Regions from separate parts of the Hydrogenophaga sp. ZJX-1 genome, predicted to be linked through region 2. Evidence: predicted binding sites of a transcription regulator. Region 2 holds the regulator's gene; each other region holds the start of a gene.
The links. Region 2 encodes sigma-54, which starts transcription at its own class of promoters, with help from an activator protein. Its sites were predicted from a motif close to TGGCANGNAANCTGCTTT; they were not measured.
Positions count from the first base shown of each region.

Region 1 (6,156 bases), on a different contig from region 2:
TGCACGGCAACAAGGCGGTGGGCAGCACCGGCGAGTGGCGCATCGAGAAGCAGCGCCTGCGCTGGGACGTGCTCGATGCGTTCGCGTTGGCCGCGCAGCAAGCCGGCATCCCGGCCACGGACGACTTCAACACCGGCGACAACGAGGGCGTGGGCTATTTCGAGGTGAACCAGAAAGCCGGCTGGCGCTGGAACGCGAGCAAGGCGTTCCTGCGCCCGGTGATGCGCCGGCCCAACCTCACGGTCTGGACCGAGACCCAGGTGGAGCGCCTGCGGCTGGAGCGCGATGCGGCGGGCGCGCTGCGCTGCACCGGCGCCGAGCTGCGGCGCGGCGGCCAGAAGGTGAGCGTGTCGGCCAGGCGCGAGGTGGTGCTCAGCGCGGGCAGCATCGGCTCGGTGCAGATCCTGCAGCTCTCGGGCATCGGCCCGGCGCCGGTGCTGCGGGCCGCGGGTGTCGAGGTGATGCACGAGCTGCCCGGCGTGGGCGAGAACCTGCAAGACCACCTGCAGATCCGCTCGGTCTACAAGGTGCAGGGCGGCAAAACGCTCAACACCCTGGCCAACTCGCTCTGGGGCAAGGCCGCCATCGGCCTCGAATACGCGCTCAAGCGCAGCGGCCCCATGAGCATGTCGCCCAGCCAGCTCGGCGCTTTCACCCGGAGCGACCCGGCGCAGCCGCATGCCAACCTTGAATACCACGTGCAGCCGCTCAGTCTGGACGCGTTTGGCGAGCCGCTGCACAGTTTTCCGGCCTTCACCGCGAGCGTCTGCAACCTCAACCCCGGCAGCCGCGGCCATGTGCGCATCCGCAGCGCGCGCGGCGAAGACGCGCCCGCCATCGCGCCCAACTACCTCTCCACGGCCGAAGACCGGCAGGTCGCGGCCGACAGCCTGCGCGTGACGCGGCACATCGTGGCGCAGCCGGCGATGGCGAAATACCAACCCGAAGAGTTCAAGCCCGGTGTGCAGTACCAGACCGACGACGAGCTCGCGCGCCTGGCCGGCGACATCGCCAGCACCATCTTCCACCCGGTGGGCACCACCAAGATGGGGCGCGCCGACGACCCGCTGGCCGTGGTCGACAGCCACCTGCGCGTGCGCGGCGTGGCGGGCCTGCGTGTGGTGGACGCGGGTGTGATGCCCACCATCACCAGCGGCAACACCAACAGCCCGACGCTGATGATCGCGGAGAAGGCGGCGCGCTGGATCGCGCGCGGCATTTGACGCTCTAACGGATCCCGCCCACGTAACGCGTGTCCGGCCCGTCGGCATCGGTTCGTTTGCCGCCGCCAAACCCCGAGGGCAGTGAAGACTCGCGGAACCCGCTCGCCGGCACCGAGTCGGCGAAACCACTGGGGCGGCTGGCCGGGGGCGCTGGCGTCTGCGCGGCACGCAGGGCCTCGGTGGCGCTCTGCAGCAGGGGCTTGCGCACGGGTGCCCCCATGCCGGTGCTCGCGGTTTCCAGTTTCTCAGCCCAGGGCAGCAGTTCGTCCAGTCCTTCGCTGACCGCCTTTTCGCGGGCGAAGCGCACGATGGCGCGCGCGTAGTCGGCGTTGGTGGCCATCCACTCGGTGTCGGTCACGCGCCCCGTCTTGCGGCGCAGCAGCACATGCAGGTGGGCGGCGGTGGCGAAGATTTCGGTGGAGGTCATGGCGGCGCCCTTCCTACAACAACGAGCGAAGTGGTGAAAACCCCAGGGCACCGCCCGGCCGGCTTTGCCGGAAGGCCAGTGCCATCCCCCTTGAGGGGGGTGACGCGAAGCGGCGCGGGGGGTGTTCCATCTCAATGCCCGAGCTGTTCGTTGTGCAGCGACAGGTCGAGCCCGGCGCGTTCGTCGACCTCGTGCACGCGCAGGCGCGCCACCCGCGAGGTGATCCACAGCACCACGCCGGTCATCACCAGGCTGTAGGCCAGCACGGCCGCGCAGGCGATCAGCTGCGTCAGCACGCTGCCTTCCACCCCGGCGATGGCCGGGTCGGCCAGCAGGCCGGTGAGCAGCGCGCCCACCAGGCCACCGACACCGTGCACACCGAACACGTCGAGCGAATCGTCGGCGCGCAGGCGGCGCTTCAGGCCGGTGGCACCCCAGTAGCAGACCGCGCCCGCCACCAGGCCAATGACCAGCGCCGAGCGCAGCGTGACGAAGCCCGCCGCCGGCGTGATGGCGACCAGCCCGGCCACCACGCCCGAGCACAGGCCCAGCAGCGAAGCGCGCTTGCGCGCCAGCCATTCGGCGGCCATCCAGGAGAGCGCGCCCGCGGCGGCGGCGATGTGGGTCACCGCCAGCGCCAGCCCGGCGCGCCCGTCGGCGGCGAGCGCCGAGCCGGCGTTGAAGCCGAACCAGCCGACCCAGAGCAGGCCGGTGCCGGCCATGGTCAGGCCCAGGTTGAACGGGATGAAGGGTTCGCGCCCGTAGCCCTGGCGCGGGCCGAGGGCGTAGGCGCAGACCAGCGCGGCGGCACCGGCGTTGATGTGCACCACGGCGCCACCGGCAAAGTCCAGCGCACCGAGCTGGGCCAGCCAGCCGCCCGGCTCCCAGACCCAGTGGGCCACGGGCGCGTACACCAGCAGCAGCCACAGGCCGGCGAACAGCAGCAGGGCGCCGAAGTGCATGCGCTCCACCAGCGCGCCCACCACCAGGGCGCAGGTGATGATGGCAAAGGTGAGCTGGAACATGGCGAACACCGATTCGGGCACGTGGGGCGCGATGTGGCTCACCGCCACCTGGCCGGTGGCGCCCAGGAAGTCCAGCCCGGCAAAGCCCATGCGCTGGACGCCGCCGATCCAGCCCGCCAGTGCACCGTCGCCGGGCGTGAAGGCCAGCGAATAGGCAAGCGCAAACCACAGCACGCTGACGACGGCCGCGATGCCGACCACGCTGGCCATGGTGTTGATCACGTTGAGACGGCGCACCATGCCACCATAAAAGAGCGCGATGCCCGGCAGCGTCATGAGCAGCACGAGCGCGGTGGACACCATGAGCCAGGCGGTGTCGGCCCCGCTGATGGTGCTGATGGCAGCGAGCGCCGGGCCGGGCAGAGTGGCCGCTGCGTCGGTTGCGGGGCTGGTGGCCACGGGGGGTGCGGTCTGCGCACAAGTCAGCGAGGGGATGGCGAACGCCAGCCCGGCCGCCACGGATCCAGGGGATCTACGGTTTTGGTGCATCTTGTTACCTTTTCCAACGACCAGTGACACAGAGCACATCCTGTGCCACCCGTTCGAGGAACCAAGGGAAACCCCCGATGCACAGCGCTGGTGCAAAGTATTACAGTCACACCACTCGCACACAGCGCCCAGCGCTGGTGACCGCGGGAGGACCGAGGAGACAACCCCGTCCAACCAGAAAGAATGGTTTCAGCGTCCCAAGAGATGCCACGTATCACAAGCCGACCCCAAAAGGGTCGGCTTTTTTTTGCCCGTGCGGGTGGCACGCGGAATTCCGGGGGTGAGTTGAAATCTTCCGTTTTGTACGTGGAAGTGGAATGCATCTGTCCACTGTCGTGATGCCCGGGTTTTGAGTCGACAAAATCCGTTGAAAAATGTTGATGCAAATCAATGCTTTAAACGCGTTTATCGGTGTTTTCCCTTGGTTGGCCCATCGTGGCCTGGCGATTGCAAACGGTCACACACCTGCCTGCAACGGCGGGACCCGGTTCTGCCCCACACCAGCCAACGGAGACAAACCCATGATGGAAACCTTTTACGAGGTGATGCGCCGCAAGGGCATTTCGCGCCGCAGCTTTCTGAAGTACTGCTCGCTCACCGCCACCTCGCTCGGGCTGGCCCCCTCGTTCGTGCCGCAGATCGCGCACGCCATGGAAACCAAGCCGCGCACCCCGGTGCTCTGGCTGCACGGTCTGGAATGCACCTGCTGCACCGAATCGTTCATCCGCTCGGCGCACCCGCTGGCCAAGGACGTGGTGCTCTCGATGATCAGCCTGGACTACGACGACACCCTGATGGCCGCCGCCGGCCACCAGGCCGAGGCCATCCTCGAAGAGATCATGACCAAGTACAAGGGCCAGTACATCCTGGCCGTGGAAGGCAACCCGCCGCTGAACGAAGACGGCATGTTCTGCATCCAGTCGGGCAAGCCCTTCATCGAGAAGCTCAAGCACGTGGCGAAAGACGCCAAGGCCATCATCGCCTGGGGCTCCTGCGCTTCGTGGGGCTGCGTGCAGGCCGCCAAGCCCAACCCGACCCAGGCCACGCCGATCCACAAGGTCATCACCGACAAACCCATCATCAAGGTGCCGGGCTGCCCGCCCATCCCCGAGGTGATGACGGGCGTGATCACCTACATGCTGACCTTCGACAAGATCCCCGAGCTGGACCGCCAGGGCCGGCCGAAGATGTTCTACAGCCAGCGCATCCACGACAAGTGCTACCGCCGCCCGCACTTCGACGCCGGCCAGTTCGTCGAAACCTGGGACGACGAGTCCGCGCGCAAGGGCTACTGCCTCTACAAGGTCGGCTGCAAGGGCCCGACCACCTACAACGCCTGCTCCACGGTGATGTGGAACGAGGGCACCAGCTTCCCGATCAAGGCCGGCCACGGCTGCATCGGCTGCAGTGAAGACGGCTTCTGGGACAAGGGCTCGTTCTACGACCGCCTGACCGACATCCACGCCTTCGGCATCGAGGCCAACGCCGACGAAATCGGCGGCACGGCGGCCGGTGTGGTAGGGGCCGCGGTCGCGGCGCACGCCGCCATCTCGGTGGCCAAGCGCTCGCGTGACAAGGCGGTCGAGAAAAAAGCCGCGTCCACCAACAGCTGATCCAGAACAACGAGGAAGAACACCATGGGTGCTTACGAAACACAGGGCTTCAAGATGGACAACACCGGCCGGCGCATCGTCGTCGACCCGGTCACGCGCATCGAGGGCCACATGCGCTGCGAGGTCAACCTCGACAGCAACAACGTCATCCGCAACGCGGTGTCCACCGGCACCATGTGGCGCGGTCTGGAAGTGATTTTGAAGGGCCGCGATCCGCGCGACGCCTGGGCCTTCGTGGAGCGCATCTGCGGCGTCTGCACCGGCTGCCACGCGCTGACCTCGGTGCGCGCGGTGGAAGACGCGCTGGGCATCAAGATCCCGCTGAACGCCCACCTGATCCGCGAGATGATGGCCAAGACGCTGCAGGTGCACGACCACGCGGTGCACTTCTACCACCTGCACGCGCTCGACTGGGTCGACGTCGTGTCCTGCCTGCAGGCCGACCCGAAGAAGACCAGCGAACTGCAGCAGATGGTGTCGCCCGCGCACCCCATGTCGTCGCCCGGTTACTTCCGCGACGTGCAGAACCGCCTGAAGAAGTTCGTCGAGAGCGGCCAGCTCGGGCCGTTCGCCAACGGCTACTGGGGCAGCAAGGCCTATGTGCTGCCGCCCGAGGCCAACCTGATGGCCGTGACCCACTACCTGGAGGCGCTGGACCTGCAGAAAGAGTGGGTCAAGGTGCACACCATCTTCGGTGGCAAGAACCCGCACCCCAACTACCTGGTGGGCGGCGTGCCCTGCGCCATCAACCTCGACGGCAACGGTGCCGCCGGCGCCCCGATCAACATGGAGCGGCTGAACTTCGTGCAGGCCCGCATCCAGGAAATGATCGACTTCAACAACAACGTCTACATCCCGGACGTGCTCGCCATCGGCACCATCTACAAGAACGCCGGCTGGCTCTACGGCGGTGGCCTGAGCGCCACCAACGTGGCCGACTACGGCACCTACGAGAAGGTGCCCTACGACCACAGCACGCACCAGCTGCCCGGCGGCGTGATCCTCGACGGCAACTGGGACAAGATCCACGCCATCGACCCGCGCGACCCCGAACAGGTGCAGGAATTCGTGAGCCACAGCTGGTACAAGTACGGCGACGAAACCAAGGGCCTGCACCCCTGGGACGGCGTCACCGAAGCCAACTACGCCCCCGAAGGCCCGAACTTCAAGGGCACGCGCACCAAGATCGAGAATCTGGACGAAAGCGCCAAGTACTCGTGGATCAAGAGCCCGCGCTGGCGCGGCCACGCGGTCGAGGTCGGCCCGCTGTCGCGCTACATCCTGGGTTATGCCCATGCCATGCAGGGCAACAAGTACTGCCAGCGCGTGAAGGAGCAGGTGGACGCGTCCGCCGTCGCCATCAACAGCGCGATCCCGAA
Region 1 is NZ_JBMBRA010000005.1:126,966-133,121, reverse strand. Features, by position in the region: gene ACN5W5_RS15620 (GMC family oxidoreductase) at 1-1,223, shown strand, start outside; gene ACN5W5_RS15615 (hypothetical protein) at 1,228-1,650, opposite strand; gene ACN5W5_RS15610 (ammonium transporter) at 1,782-3,164, opposite strand; gene ACN5W5_RS15605 (hydrogenase small subunit) at 3,689-4,777, shown strand; gene ACN5W5_RS15600 (nickel-dependent hydrogenase large subunit) at 4,802-6,156, shown strand, end outside.
Region 1: ACN5W5_RS15610 (ammonium transporter) is a predicted target of sigma-54. The motif match lies at 3,195-3,212, and genes of this name have one in related genera.

Region 2 (6,156 bases):
TGCAGGAAGAATTCGCTGCCGTCGCCGCCGTCACTCATCTGCGCGCTCTCGCGGCCCAGGCCGGGCGCGGGTGGAGCGGCCTTGCCGGCGGTGAAGGTGCGCGGTGCGCGCGGCTCCATGCGCTGGGCGCGGGCACTGGCATTCTCACCGGCCACGCCGGCCGCGGCGATGCGCTCGCCGTAGGGCGGGTTGAGCAGCATCACACCGGGCTTCTGGGTGGGCGGCAAACGTTGCAGCGCATCACCGCCACGCAGTTCGATGGCGTGGGCCACGCCCGCGCGCTCGGCGTTGCGTTGCGCAAAATCGACCATGCGGAACGAGACGTCGCTGCCGAACACGATGGGCGCGTGGCCTTCGGGCCAGTCGCGCATGTCGCGCTCGGCTTCGTCCTGGATCGCTGTCCACACGTGCTGCTGGTAGGGCAGCATCTTTTCAAACGCAAAGCGGCGCAGCATGCCAGGCGGTATGTTGAGCGCGATCTGCGCCGCCTCGATCACCACCGTGCCGCTGCCGCAGCAGGGGTCGTACAGCGGAGTGATGTCGTCCAGCGATTCGGCCGCGCCGCCGTTCCAGCCGGTGGCGGCGATCATGGCCGCGGCCAGGGTTTCCTTCAGCGGCGCGTCGCCCTTGTCTTCGCGCCAGCCGCGTTTGAACAGCGGTTCGCCCGAGGTGTCGATGTAGAGCGTGAGTTCGTCGGTGGTCAGGTGGGCGTAGATGCGCACGTCGGGCCAGGTGGTGTCCACGCTGGGGCGCTCGCCGCGTTTGTCGCGGAAGCGGTCACAGATGGCGTCCTTGATCTTCAGTGCGGCGAAGTTGAGGCTGGTCAGCGGGCTGTGCTGCGCGGTGATCTCGACCTTGATGGTCTGCTGCGGCGTGAACCAGATTTCCCAGGCGATCTCGCCGGCCGCGTTGTACAGGTCCTGCTCGCTGCGGTAACCACCGTGCCACAGCTGCACCAATACCCGTTGAGAGAGTCGGCTGTGCAGGTTCAGACGCATGGCGTCGCGCCACGAGGCCTTGATGCCCACGCCGCCGCGTGCCTTGAAGGCCAGCGGTTCGTTGGTGATGCGCTGCACCTCGTCGGCGAGCATGTCCTCCACGCCAGCGGCGCAGGGGAGAAAGAGTTTGAGCTGGTTCACGGCAGGTACTGAAGATGTTGAGCGCGGGTGCGTCCGCAGGTGGCGACTACGCGGCCCAGCTTCCGGCACGTGCCACGGAACTGGCTTTGCCAGGCCGCGGGTGCGGTCCCCCTTGAGGGGGGAGACGCGAAGCGGCGCAGGGAGTGTTCACAGCGCTTTGCGCAGGTTGGCCGGCGCGATGCGCAGCGCCTCGCGGTACTTGGCCACGGTGCGGCGCGCGCATTCGATGCCCTGCTCCTTGAGCAGGTCGGAAAGCTGATTGTCGGACAGCGGTTTCTTCGGCTCTTCCGAGGCGATGAACTGCTTGAGCAGGGCGCGTACCGCGGTGCTCGACGCGTTGCCCCCAGTTTCGGTACCGAGCGAGGATCCGAAAAAGTACTTGAGCTCGTAGGTACCAAACGGCGTGGCCATGTACTTGGCGGTCGTCACGCGGCTGATGGTGGACTCGTGCAGGCCCAGCTCGTCGGCGATCTCGCGCAGTACCAGCGGGCGCATGGCGAGTTCACCGTGCATGAAGAAGTTGCGCTGGCGCTCGACGATGGCGCTCGACACGCGCAGGATGGTGTCGAAGCGCTGCTGGATGTTCTTGATGAACCAGCGCGCTTCCTGCAGGCGCTGCTGCATGGCGGCGTGGCCGGCTTCACCGCCGTTGTCGCGACCACCGCGGTTTTGCCGCATGGCGTTGGCGTAGACGTCGTGCACACGCAGGCGCGGCATCACGTCGGGATTCAGGATGACCTTGAAACCCCGGCCGGCGCGCGTGACGATGACGTCGGGCACGACCACGTTGCGCTCGACATCGATGAAGCGGCGCCCGGGTTTGGGTTCCAGCCGGGCGATGATGGCCAGCGCAGCACGGGCGGTTTCATCGTCGATGCCGCACAGGGCACACAGGCGCTTGATGTCGCGTTTGGCCACCAGTTCCATGGACTGGTTGCAGATGGCCAGCGCCGCGCGAGCTTCGGGGGAGTTGCGCAGCTCCTCGATCTGCAGCCGCAGGCATTCGCCGAGGTTGCGCGCGCCCACACCGGTGGGCTCCATGTGCTGCAGCAGGCCCAAGGCCATGCGCAGCTGGGCTTCAGCGACCTCCAGCTCCTCGATCCCGGGAGCGGCCGCCTCGCGGCCGTGCATGAGCCGCCAGAAGCCCAGGGCGAGCTCGGCCAGGTCGTCTTCCAGGTAGGCGTCGTCGTTGAGCGACTCGATCAGGAAATACAGCGCCGCCTGGTCTTCGTCGCTCAGCCGCAGACAACGGGCCTGCTCGTGCAGGTGGTCCTGCAGACTGACGGGGCTGCGGGCCAGGTCGGCTGCGCTGGCGGTTTCGTCGTCGTCGCCGCCCGAACCGCTGTTGCGCGCGGGTGCGTCACCGCCCCATTCGCTGTCGTCGGGCGCCATCTCGACCGTGCCATCGCCTTCCCAGCTTTCTTCCACCGGGGTGGCACCGTCGAGCCGGCTTTCAATCTCGTCGCCAGAGCCGCTGTCAGCGGGCGTGTCGGACGTGCTGCTGACGCGGTCGGGCAGCGGGCCGTCGTATTCGGTCGGCGCGGCCACGGCGTCGGCCACCGGCAACGCGGCCTCGGCGATCTGTTCGCCCGCGCTCACCGGCGCATCGACCTGCTCCAGACCGAAGGCTTCGCGCTCGGCGATGTCTTCGGTGCGCTCCAGAAACGGGTTTTCGTCGAGCATCTGCTCGACCTCCTGCGCCATTTCCAGCGTGGAGAGTTGCAGCAGCCGGATGGACTGCTGCAACTGGGGCGTCAGCGCCAGATGCTGCGAAACACGCAGGGACAGGCCTTGTTTCATGCCTGGAAGTACAGCAGTGCGAAACGGAGATTCGCCGCCGGGCCGCCCCAAGGCGAATCAGCCCCCTCGGGGGGCAGCGAAGTACATGAAATGACGATCGTGGAGGTCATGTTCACATGCGGAAGTTCTCACCCAGGTACACACGGCGTACTTCGGCGTTTTCGATGATCTCGGCCGTCGTGCCGCTGGCCAGGACGTGACCGTCGCTGATGATGTAGGCGTGGTCGCAGATGCCCAGGGTTTCGCGCACGTTGTGATCGGTGATCAGCACGCCGATGCCGCGGGACTTCAGGAACCCGATGATGTGCTGGATCTCCAGCACGGCAATCGGGTCGATACCGGCAAAGGGCTCGTCCAACAGGATGAAACGCGGGCGCGTGGCCAGGGCACGGGCAATCTCCACCCGGCGCCGCTCGCCACCGGACAGGGAGGGTGCGGGCGAATCGCGCAGATGGTCCACCCTCAGATCCTTGAGCAGTTCGTCGAGCCGGCTGGCGATTTCAGGTTCGCTCAGGGCATGGCCATCCACATCGTGCTGCAACTCCAGCACGGCGCGCACGTTTTGCGCCACCGTGAGCTTGCGGAAGATCGAGGCTTCCTGGGGCAGGTAACCCAGGCCCATGCGGGCACGGCGGTGGATCGGCAAGGCTTCGATGCGCTGGCCGTCGAGCAGGATCTGCCCACCATCAGCGCGCAGCAGGCCCACGATCATGTAGAACGAGGTGGTCTTGCCCGCGCCGTTGGGGCCCAGCAAGCCGACCACTTCACCTTTGTCGACCTTGAGGGAGACATCCTTGACCACCTTGCGGCTGCCATAGGCCTTCATCAGACCCTGAACTTCCAGACTGCTGCGCACCGCCATCGCCGGTGGCGTACTGGCCATGGGCATGGTCGTCACTGCTTCTTCTCGTTGAGATTGGTGCTGGGGCGCAGTTGGGCTGGATCGGTGGCGGGAGCGGGTGCCGCATCTGCCTCCGGAATGGGTGTCAGCATCGCCCGCACCCGACCCGAGGGGTTGGCGGCGGTGCGGTTGGCGGGGCCACCCTTGACGGTGAACACCTCGGTCAGGCTGTTGTAGGTGATCTGGTTGCCCACGCTTTCGTCGTTGAGCAGGGTGCCGCGGTAGCGGCGCAGCACGGCGCTGCCGGTGAACACCACGGTCTGGGCCTTGCCGTCGTATTCGATGCGCTCGCCCTCGCCTTCGATCCACTCGTCCAGGCCCTCGCGCTTCTGGCGGAAGAAGCCAGGCGCTGCCGCCGTGCCGGTCACCACGCCGAACTGGTTGCCCTGCGGGTCCTGGCGCACGTCCATCTTGCTGCCCCGCATGACGATGGTGCCCTTGGTGATCAGGACGTTGCCGGTGAAGACGCTGGTCTGCCGCGTGTCTTCGTAGCGCAGCGAGTCCGCCTCGATGTTCATGGGCTTGTCTTTGTCGGCCAGCTCCGCCTGGGCCGCGCCTGCCAGCACCAGACCGGCCATCGAAGCCAGGAAGCGAAGGGTCCATCGGGGGGGAAAGTGGTGTGTGGGCATGGCTTTAGTGGGGCACAAATCTTGCATTCATTGTAACGGCGCAAAGCCGACTTGTTGGCGATCGGCACTCAATCGACAGCCCCTGAAAACACAAGACCCGCCAGATGCGGGTCTTGTCTCGAGCTGGGGGAAGCAAAGATCAGGCTTTGCGCGCTTCGACGATGAGCGAATCGGCAATCAGCATGGTGCGTGGCCCCTGTCCGCCGATGTAGAAACGGCCCGCCACGCCCAGTGCCGGCGTGCCCTCCACGTCGTAGGCGTTCTGCAACGCAGTGGCGGCCTCGGCCATCTTGACGGCACTGCCGTTGAAGAAGCCGATGAACTTTTCACGGTCGACGCCCTGCTTTTCCACCCACGCGATGATCGCCGGCGCCGTGGTCAGCGGCAAGCGCTCTTCGTGAAAGGCCTTGAACACCTTCCCGTGCAAGGTGTCGACCAGGCCCATGGACTCCAGTGCGAAATACAGGCGCTGCATGGGCACGAACGCCTGGGTGAACGCCACCGGCACGCGACGCACCTTCACGTCGGCGGGCAGCTTCTTGATCCAGGCGTTGAGCAGCGGTTCGAAATTGAAACAATGGATGCAGGAGTAGGCAAAAAACTCCACCACCTCCACCTGCCCGGGCGGCGTGCTGACCGGCACCGGCTGGCTCAGGCGGACATAGTCCTTGCCTTCCTTGAACCCGACGCGCTGGGCCCAGGCGGGGCTGATGCCAAGGCCACTGGCGGCGAGGGCACCGGCAGCCAGCAGAGAACGGGAAATATCGCGGCGTTGCATCAAATCAAACTCCTTGTGTTGGCCTGCTTGGTCTCAAGGGCCCGGGCAAAAGTTCCGGAACACGCACCCGTCTCAGCGCTGAACGCGCACCAGGGCGGCTTCCACCCCGTTGATCTCGAGTTGCTCCAGTGTCGCGTCGGCCATGGCTTTCTGGCTGAATGGTCCGACGCGCACCCGGAAAACGGCGCGCCCCGACTGTTCCCGCTCGCTGATGTCGGCCGCCATGCCCAGCATGGCTAGACGCGCGCGCTGGGCTTCGGCTTCTTCGGGTGCACGGAAGGCGCCCGCCTGCACGAAGTACGTGAAAGGATCGGCAGCCGCCGGCGCGCCGGCCGACGGGGCTCCCCCATTGGCGGCACCGGTGCGCGAGCGCATCAGTTCACCGAGGGGATCGGCCTGCGTGGGCGCCGTTGCCGGCTGCGGGGCGACGGGCTTGCCAGCGGCCGGACTTTCCGCCGGTGCGGCCACGACCGGCGCGGGCGCCGGGTCCGGGATCACCACCATTGGCGGCACGGTCGCCGGGCTGGTGCCCAAGGCGGCGTTCGGGTTCCAGCCCTTGTTGCGCTCGGCTTCCTCCACATCCTGCGCCGGCTTGCGCGACACGCCCCGGTCGACAAAGGGCACCGGGACGCGCGTGACGTACACCGCCACCGACAGCGCAATGCCCAGCCCCACGAGCAGGCCGATCACGAAGCCCGTGAGCGTGCCGCCAAAGTGTTTCCGGGCCAGCAGGGTAGGTTTTTTCATGGGGAACATCAGCTTCACATCTTTTGTGGGGCGCTCACGCCCAGAACCGCCAGACCATTGTGCAACACCTGGGCGGTGGCTTTCACCAGCGCCAGACGGGCCAGCTTCACCGCCTCGTCGTCCACCAGGATGCGCTCGGCGTCGTAGTAGCTGTGGTAGCTG
Region 2 is NZ_JBMBRA010000009.1:172,444-178,599, reverse strand. Features, by position in the region: gene ACN5W5_RS22005 (THUMP domain-containing class I SAM-dependent RNA methyltransferase) at 1-1,139, opposite strand, end outside; gene rpoN (RNA polymerase factor sigma-54) at 1,287-2,939, opposite strand; gene lptB (LPS export ABC transporter ATP-binding protein) at 3,052-3,828, opposite strand; gene lptA (lipopolysaccharide transport periplasmic protein LptA) at 3,834-4,469, opposite strand; gene ACN5W5_RS21985 (thiol:disulfide interchange protein DsbA/DsbL) at 4,609-5,247, opposite strand; gene ACN5W5_RS21980 (SPOR domain-containing protein) at 5,320-5,994, opposite strand; gene argS (arginine--tRNA ligase) at 6,009-6,156, opposite strand, start outside.

Region 3 (6,156 bases), on a different contig from region 2:
GGCCAGCAGCCCGATTCGCAGGTCATGAACGGCCTGCACTCCCACAATTGGCGTCCACCATGGCGGCCTTGAGCAGACACGGTCCGCGCATCGCCGTGACCTTGCTGCCCTTGCTGCTGGCGGTTCTGCACGCGGTGGGTGTGCTGCCCATGGGCGTGCTGCAGCGGCTGGACGACATCATCTACGACGCGCGCCTTCGCATCACCATGCCGGCCACGCGCGACGAACGTGTGGTGATCGTCGACATCGATGAAAAAAGCCTGGCCGAGGTCGGGCGCTGGCCCTGGGCCCGGCACCACATGGCCCGGCTGGTCGACACCCTGTTTGAAGACCAGCGCATCGCCCTGCTCGGTTTTGACACCGTGTTCGCCGAAGCCGACAACAGCTCGGGCCTGCACCAGCTGCAGCAACTGGCCGGCGGTGCGCTCGCCGACCAGCCTGGCTTTGCCGAGCGGGTCCGGCAACTGGAACCAGAACTCGACCGCGACGCCCTGCTGGCGCGGGCCCTCAAGGACCGCCCGGTGGTGCTGGGTTACTACTTCACCAGCGACCGCGACGGACGCACCAGCGGGGTCCTGCCAGCGCCGGTGATGCAAGCGGAGGCATTGGGCGGCCGCCCCATTCTCGCCACGCGCTGGGATGGTTACGGGGCCAACATCCCGCCACTGGCCGAGGCGGCGCCGCGCGCCGGTTTTTTCAACGCCATCAGCAGTCCGGACGGCGTGGTCCGTTCGCTGCCCTTGCTGGCCGAGCACGGTGGCCGCTACTACGAGTCCTTGTCGCTGGCCATGTTCCGCATGGTCCTCGGCTCACCGGGCGTCGAGCCGGGCTTCCCGTCCGAGCGGGTGGTTGGCCGCCAATACCAAGCGCTTGAGAGCGTGCGGTTGCGCCAGGGGGCGTCCACGCTGGCCATTCCGGTGGACGACCGGGTGGCCACGCTGGTGCCGTTCCGCGGTCCCGGTGGCCCCCAGGGCGGGTCGTTCACCTACCTCAGCGCCGCCGACGTGCTCGCCGGGCGGGTGGCGCCCGGCCTGCTGGCCAACAAGATCGTGCTCATCGGCACCACCGCGCCGGGGTTGCTGGACCTGCGGATCACGCCGGTGGGTGAAACCTACCCCGGCGTCGAAACCCATGCCAGCCTCATCGCCGGCCTGCTGGACGGCCAGCTCCTGGTCAAGCCCGACTACGCGCTCGGCTACGAACTGGTCATGCTGGTGGTCGCCGGCCTGGTCCTGGCGCTGGTGCTCCCGTTGTTGAGCGCGGCGCGGGCGGTGGTCCTGAGCCTGGGGGTGGTGCTGGCGGTGCTCGGGCTCAACACCTGGCTGTACCTGGGCCATGGGCTGGCGCTGCCGCTGGCCAGCACGCTGGTGATGGCGGGCATTGCCTTTGCGCTCAACATGAGCTACGGCTATTTCGTCGAAAGCCGGTCCAAGCGCGAACTGGCCCAGCTCTTCGGCACCTATGTGCCGCCCGAGCTGGTCGACGAAATGGTGAAGGACCCCGACAGCTACAGCATGGCCGCAACCACGCGCGAGCTGACGGTGATGTTCTGCGACATGCGTGGCTTCACGCAGATCGCCGAGACCATGGCGCCGACCGAACTCCAGGCCCTGCTCAACACCGTGTTCAGCCGGCTGACCCGGCTCATCCGCCACCACCGCGGCACCATCGACAAATACATGGGCGACTGCGTCATGGCTTTCTGGGGCGCCCCGGTCGAAACGCCCAACCACGCCAGCCTGGCCGTGCAGACCGCCATCGACATGGCGCAAACCATCCGCGAGATCAACGCAGAGCGGGCCAGCCGCGCCCTGCCCGCCATCCAGCTCGGCATCGGTCTGAACACCGGCGACATGTGTGTGGGCGACATGGGCTCCGACGTTCGCCGCAGCTACACCGTGATCGGCGACGCGGTCAACCTCGGCTCGCGGCTGGAGGGGCTCTCCCGCCTGTACGGCGTGGACATCGTGGCCAGCGAAACCACCCAGGCCCAGGCGCCGGGCTTCGCCTGGCAGGTGCTTGACCGGGTGCGCGTCAAAGGCAAGGCCCAGGCCGTCACCATCTATACCCCGCTGGGGCGCCGCGAGCAGCTCACGGCCGAACAAACCGGGGAGCTGGCGCAGTGGAAGCTTGCGTTCAAGGCGTGGCAGGCCCAGGACTGGGACGCCTGCGACGTGCACCTGCTCAACCTGCAGCGTCAGAATGCCAAAAAAGTCCTTTACCGCCTGTATGCCGAACGGGTAGCCTCCATGAGGCGGTCTCCGCCCGATGCCGATTGGGACGGCACCACCACTTTCGAGTCCAAATAACCCGGCCCACTGGGTCACCAACCGCTGACAAGACCGATGAGGGTACGCGTTCTGGGTTGCTCCGGCGCCATCGCGCAAGGCTGCCGCACCACCTCCTTCCTGCTCGACGACGATGTGCTCGTCGACGCGGGCACCGGCGTGGGCGACCTTCGCCTGGACGAGATGGCCCGCATCAACCACGTGCTGCTCACGCACTCCCATCTGGACCACGTGGCCAGCCTGCCGCTGATGATCGACGCCGTGGCGGCCCTGCGCATGGCCGCAGGTGCACCGCCGCTGCAGGTACACGCCCTGCCCGGCACCATTGCGGCCCTGCGGGTCCACATCTTCAACAACCTGATCTGGCCGGATTTTTCGGCCATTCCCAGCGCCGACACCCCGCTCGTGCGCTTTGAGAGCATCGCCGTGGGGCAGGTGTTGCAGGTCGGCGGCAAGGCCATCGAGGTGCTGCCGGCCGTGCACACCGTGCCCGCCTGCGGCTACGCCGCCGCCACCGCCTCGGGCCACTGGGTCTTCAGCGGCGACACCGAGCGCAACCCCGCGTTCTGGCAGCGCGTCAACCAGCTGCCCGTGGCCCTGCTCATCATCGAAACGGCCTTCAGCGACCGCGAGAAAGCGCTGGCCAAGCGCAGCCTGCATCTCGCCCCCAGCACCCTGGCCGAAGAGCTTGACCAGATCGACCGCGGCCGGCGTTACCCGATCTACATCACCCATACCAAGCCCGCCGAAACCGGGCTCATCATGGACGAAATCCAGCGCTTCGACCAGACGCCCAGCCGCGTGGACGACGTGCGCCACGACATCCGCTGGCTCAGCGCCGGGCAGACCTTCGAGCTCTGACAAAAAAATGTCACCCCGGGGGTGGGTGACAAAAATTGTCGGTAGCAAAAGGCATCACAGGACACAAATCGTCACATGCGCCGGCCGAAGCGTGAAAAAGGCCGCAAAACCCAGGTCATTTCCGGCTGGCACGGACCCTGCTCATGAGATTGCGTCTCTGTCCCACAACCCCCAAGGAGTTTTTCTCATGAAGCGTTCCATGCAAAAAGGTTTCACCCTGATCGAACTGATGATCGTGGTGGCCATCATCGGTATTCTGGCTGCCATTGCCCTGCCTGCGTATTCGGACTACACGGCCCGCTCGCAAATGTCGGAAGGCCTGAAGGCCACGTCGGGTGTCCAGGCTGACATCGCTGTGGATACCTCTGAAGCCGGTGCCTTGGCTGCATCCGCTGCTACGATCGCCTCGGCCGCCCTGCTGGATGGCAAGTACTTTGCTCCAGGCGGTGTTGTTGTGACCGCTGGCGGCACCATTGGTGTGACGTTTGATTCGGGTACTGTGAGCGGTGTGGTGATGACCATTACCCCGACATTGAATCCAAACATCACCCAGATCTCGCGTTGGACATGTACCGGTGCCGGTGCTAACTTCAAGGCTTCCTGGATTCCTTCAGGCTGCCGCTAAATCGCTCCGCGCGAAAAGGCCCCTTTCAGGGGCTTTTTCGCTTTCTGAAGTGTGTCTAACTCCTATGAACCGTCGGCTCCCATCGGCTTTCCGGGCTGCTTCTGTTCATTTGCTCCTCAGCGCCCTGATTGCCGCTGCGCTCGCTGCGCTCGTTTTTGGGTGGTGGTATCCGTTCCCCTACCGGGAGCTGGCCGGTGGCCAGCAGCTGTTCTGGACCGTGATGGCCGTGGACGTGGTGTGCGGGCCGTTGTTGACAGCGGTGGTCTTCAATCCGCAAAAGTCACGCCGTGAACTGGTCTTGGACTTGTCTCTCGTGGTGCTGATTCAAATCGGCGCACTGATATACGGGGTGTATTCGGTGGCTCTGGCGCGCCCGGTGGTGCTCGCCTACGAGATTGACCGCTTTGTCGCCGTACCCGCTGTCGATGTTGATACACCTTCGCTGAGCGACGCGTTACCCGATCTGCGTTTCTTGTCCTGGACCGGGCCCAAGCTGGTGGGAACTCGCAAGGCCCGCGACGGGAAGGAAGCCAGCCTAAGTCTGACCCAGTCCCTTCAAGGGTTGCAGATCAGCGCTCGCCCGGGGTGGTGGATCCCCTATGAAGAGAGCGTGCCCGATGTGAAGTTGCGGATGCGCAAGCTGGATGCTCTCCGAGCCAAACTGGAGAAGCCCCAGCGGTCGCTTGTCGATGAGGCCGCTGTCAGCACAGGAGAGCCTGTGTCGACTCTCTTCTATCTCCCATTGACCAGTCGGGAACTCACGGACTGGATCGTGCTGCTGGATGCTCAGGCTCAAATCAAAGGGTATGCCCAGGTGGATGGTTTTTGACGAGGTACTTTGTTGATCGGGAGCGATGATCACGATGTGGTCACAAAGTGTCCACTCTTCCCGCCCCGCTTCTCCATCAAGCGCACCCCGCCAATCGTCATCCCCCGGTCCACCGCCTTGCACATGTCGTAGATCGTGAGCAGGGCCACGCTGCAGGCGGTCAGGGCTTCCATTTCCACGCCGGTCTGGCCGGTGCATTCGGCGGTGGTGCGGCACAGCACGCTGTTCGCTGAAGGCTCCACCTCAAATTCAACCGCCACGCGCGTGAGCGCGATCGGGTGGCACAGGGGGATCAGGTCGCTGGTCTTTTTCGCGCCCTGGATGCCGGCGATGCGGGCGATGCCGAGCACGTCGCCTTTCTTGGCGCTACCGCTCTGGATCAGCGCGAGCGTGGCGGGCTCCATGTGGATGCGGCCTTCGGCCACGGCGACGCGGTGCGTGCTGGCTTTGGCGGCCACGTCGACCATGTGGGCCTGGCCCTCGGCGTCGAAATGGGTGAGCGGGCTGGGGGTTGGGGTGGTCGGGTGGGTCATGGCGGGATCTTTGCGCGGTCTTTACAGAAACCTGTGGGCGTTGGCGGCATCATACGAGGATGCGCCTTTTGACGACCCCCCGATTCCCGTTGTCCCGCCGTCTCTTTTCAGTCCCCGTACTGCTGGCCGCTCTGGCAGCGGTACCGGTGTCGCTGTCGAACGCACAAACGAATCCCGCGGCCAGTGGCGCGCCGGGGGCTGGTGCGACACGGGGTGGTTTGCCCAGCCTGGGTGACGAGCAGGACATGTCGATCGCGGCCGAACGCCGTCTGGGCGACCGGATCGCGCGCGACATCTACCGCGACCCGGATTACCTGGACGATCCGGTGCTGGGCGACTACCTGTCGGCGATCTGGCAGCCGCTGCTGGGCGCGGCGCGCGCGCGCGGCGATGTGCCGCCCGAGCTGTCGGAACGGCTGGCCTGGGAACTGATGATCTCACGTGACCGGCGGGTGAATGCCTTCGCATTGCCGGGCGGTTATCTGGGGGTGAACCTCGGCCTGCTGGCGGTGACCGAGCGGCCCGAGGAGCTCGCCGCGGTGATGGCGCACGAGCTCAGCCACGTCTCGCAGCGCCACATCGCGCGCCTGGTGTCGAGCCAGGACCGTTTGGCGCCCTGGATGCTGGGCGCCATGATCCTGGGGGCGCTGGCCGCGCGCGCCAACACCGAGGTGGCCAACGCCGCCATCGTGGGCAGCCAGGCGGTGGCGATGCAGACCCAGCTGAATTTTTCGCGCGACATGGAGCGCGAGGCGGACCGGGTGGGCTTTGGCGTGCTGACCGGCGCGGGCTTTGAGGGGCAGGGCTTTGTCGACATGTTTGACCGTCTGCAGCAGGCCTCGCGCCTCAACGACGACGGTTCGTTCCCTTACCTGCGCAGCCACCCGCTGACCAGCGAGCGCATCGCCGACATGCGGGCGCGCCTGCCGCTGTCGACAGCGAGGGCCGGTCCGGGTGTGGGGCCGCTCCAGTCTGCGGCGCCAGGCGCTGCTGCCAATGCGCCCGCGAGCGGAGGGCCAA
Region 3 is NZ_JBMBRA010000002.1:830,233-836,388, reverse strand. Features, by position in the region: gene ACN5W5_RS08620 (CHASE2 domain-containing protein) at 60-2,309, shown strand; gene ACN5W5_RS08615 (3',5'-cyclic-nucleotide phosphodiesterase) at 2,346-3,149, shown strand; gene ACN5W5_RS08610 (pilin) at 3,337-3,774, shown strand; gene tfpZ (TfpX/TfpZ family type IV pilin accessory protein) at 3,839-4,603, shown strand; gene moaC (cyclic pyranopterin monophosphate synthase MoaC) at 4,633-5,136, opposite strand; gene ACN5W5_RS08595 (M48 family metalloprotease) at 5,382-6,156, shown strand, end outside.
Region 3: ACN5W5_RS08610 (pilin) is a predicted target of sigma-54. The motif match lies at 3,276-3,293, and genes of this name have one in related genera.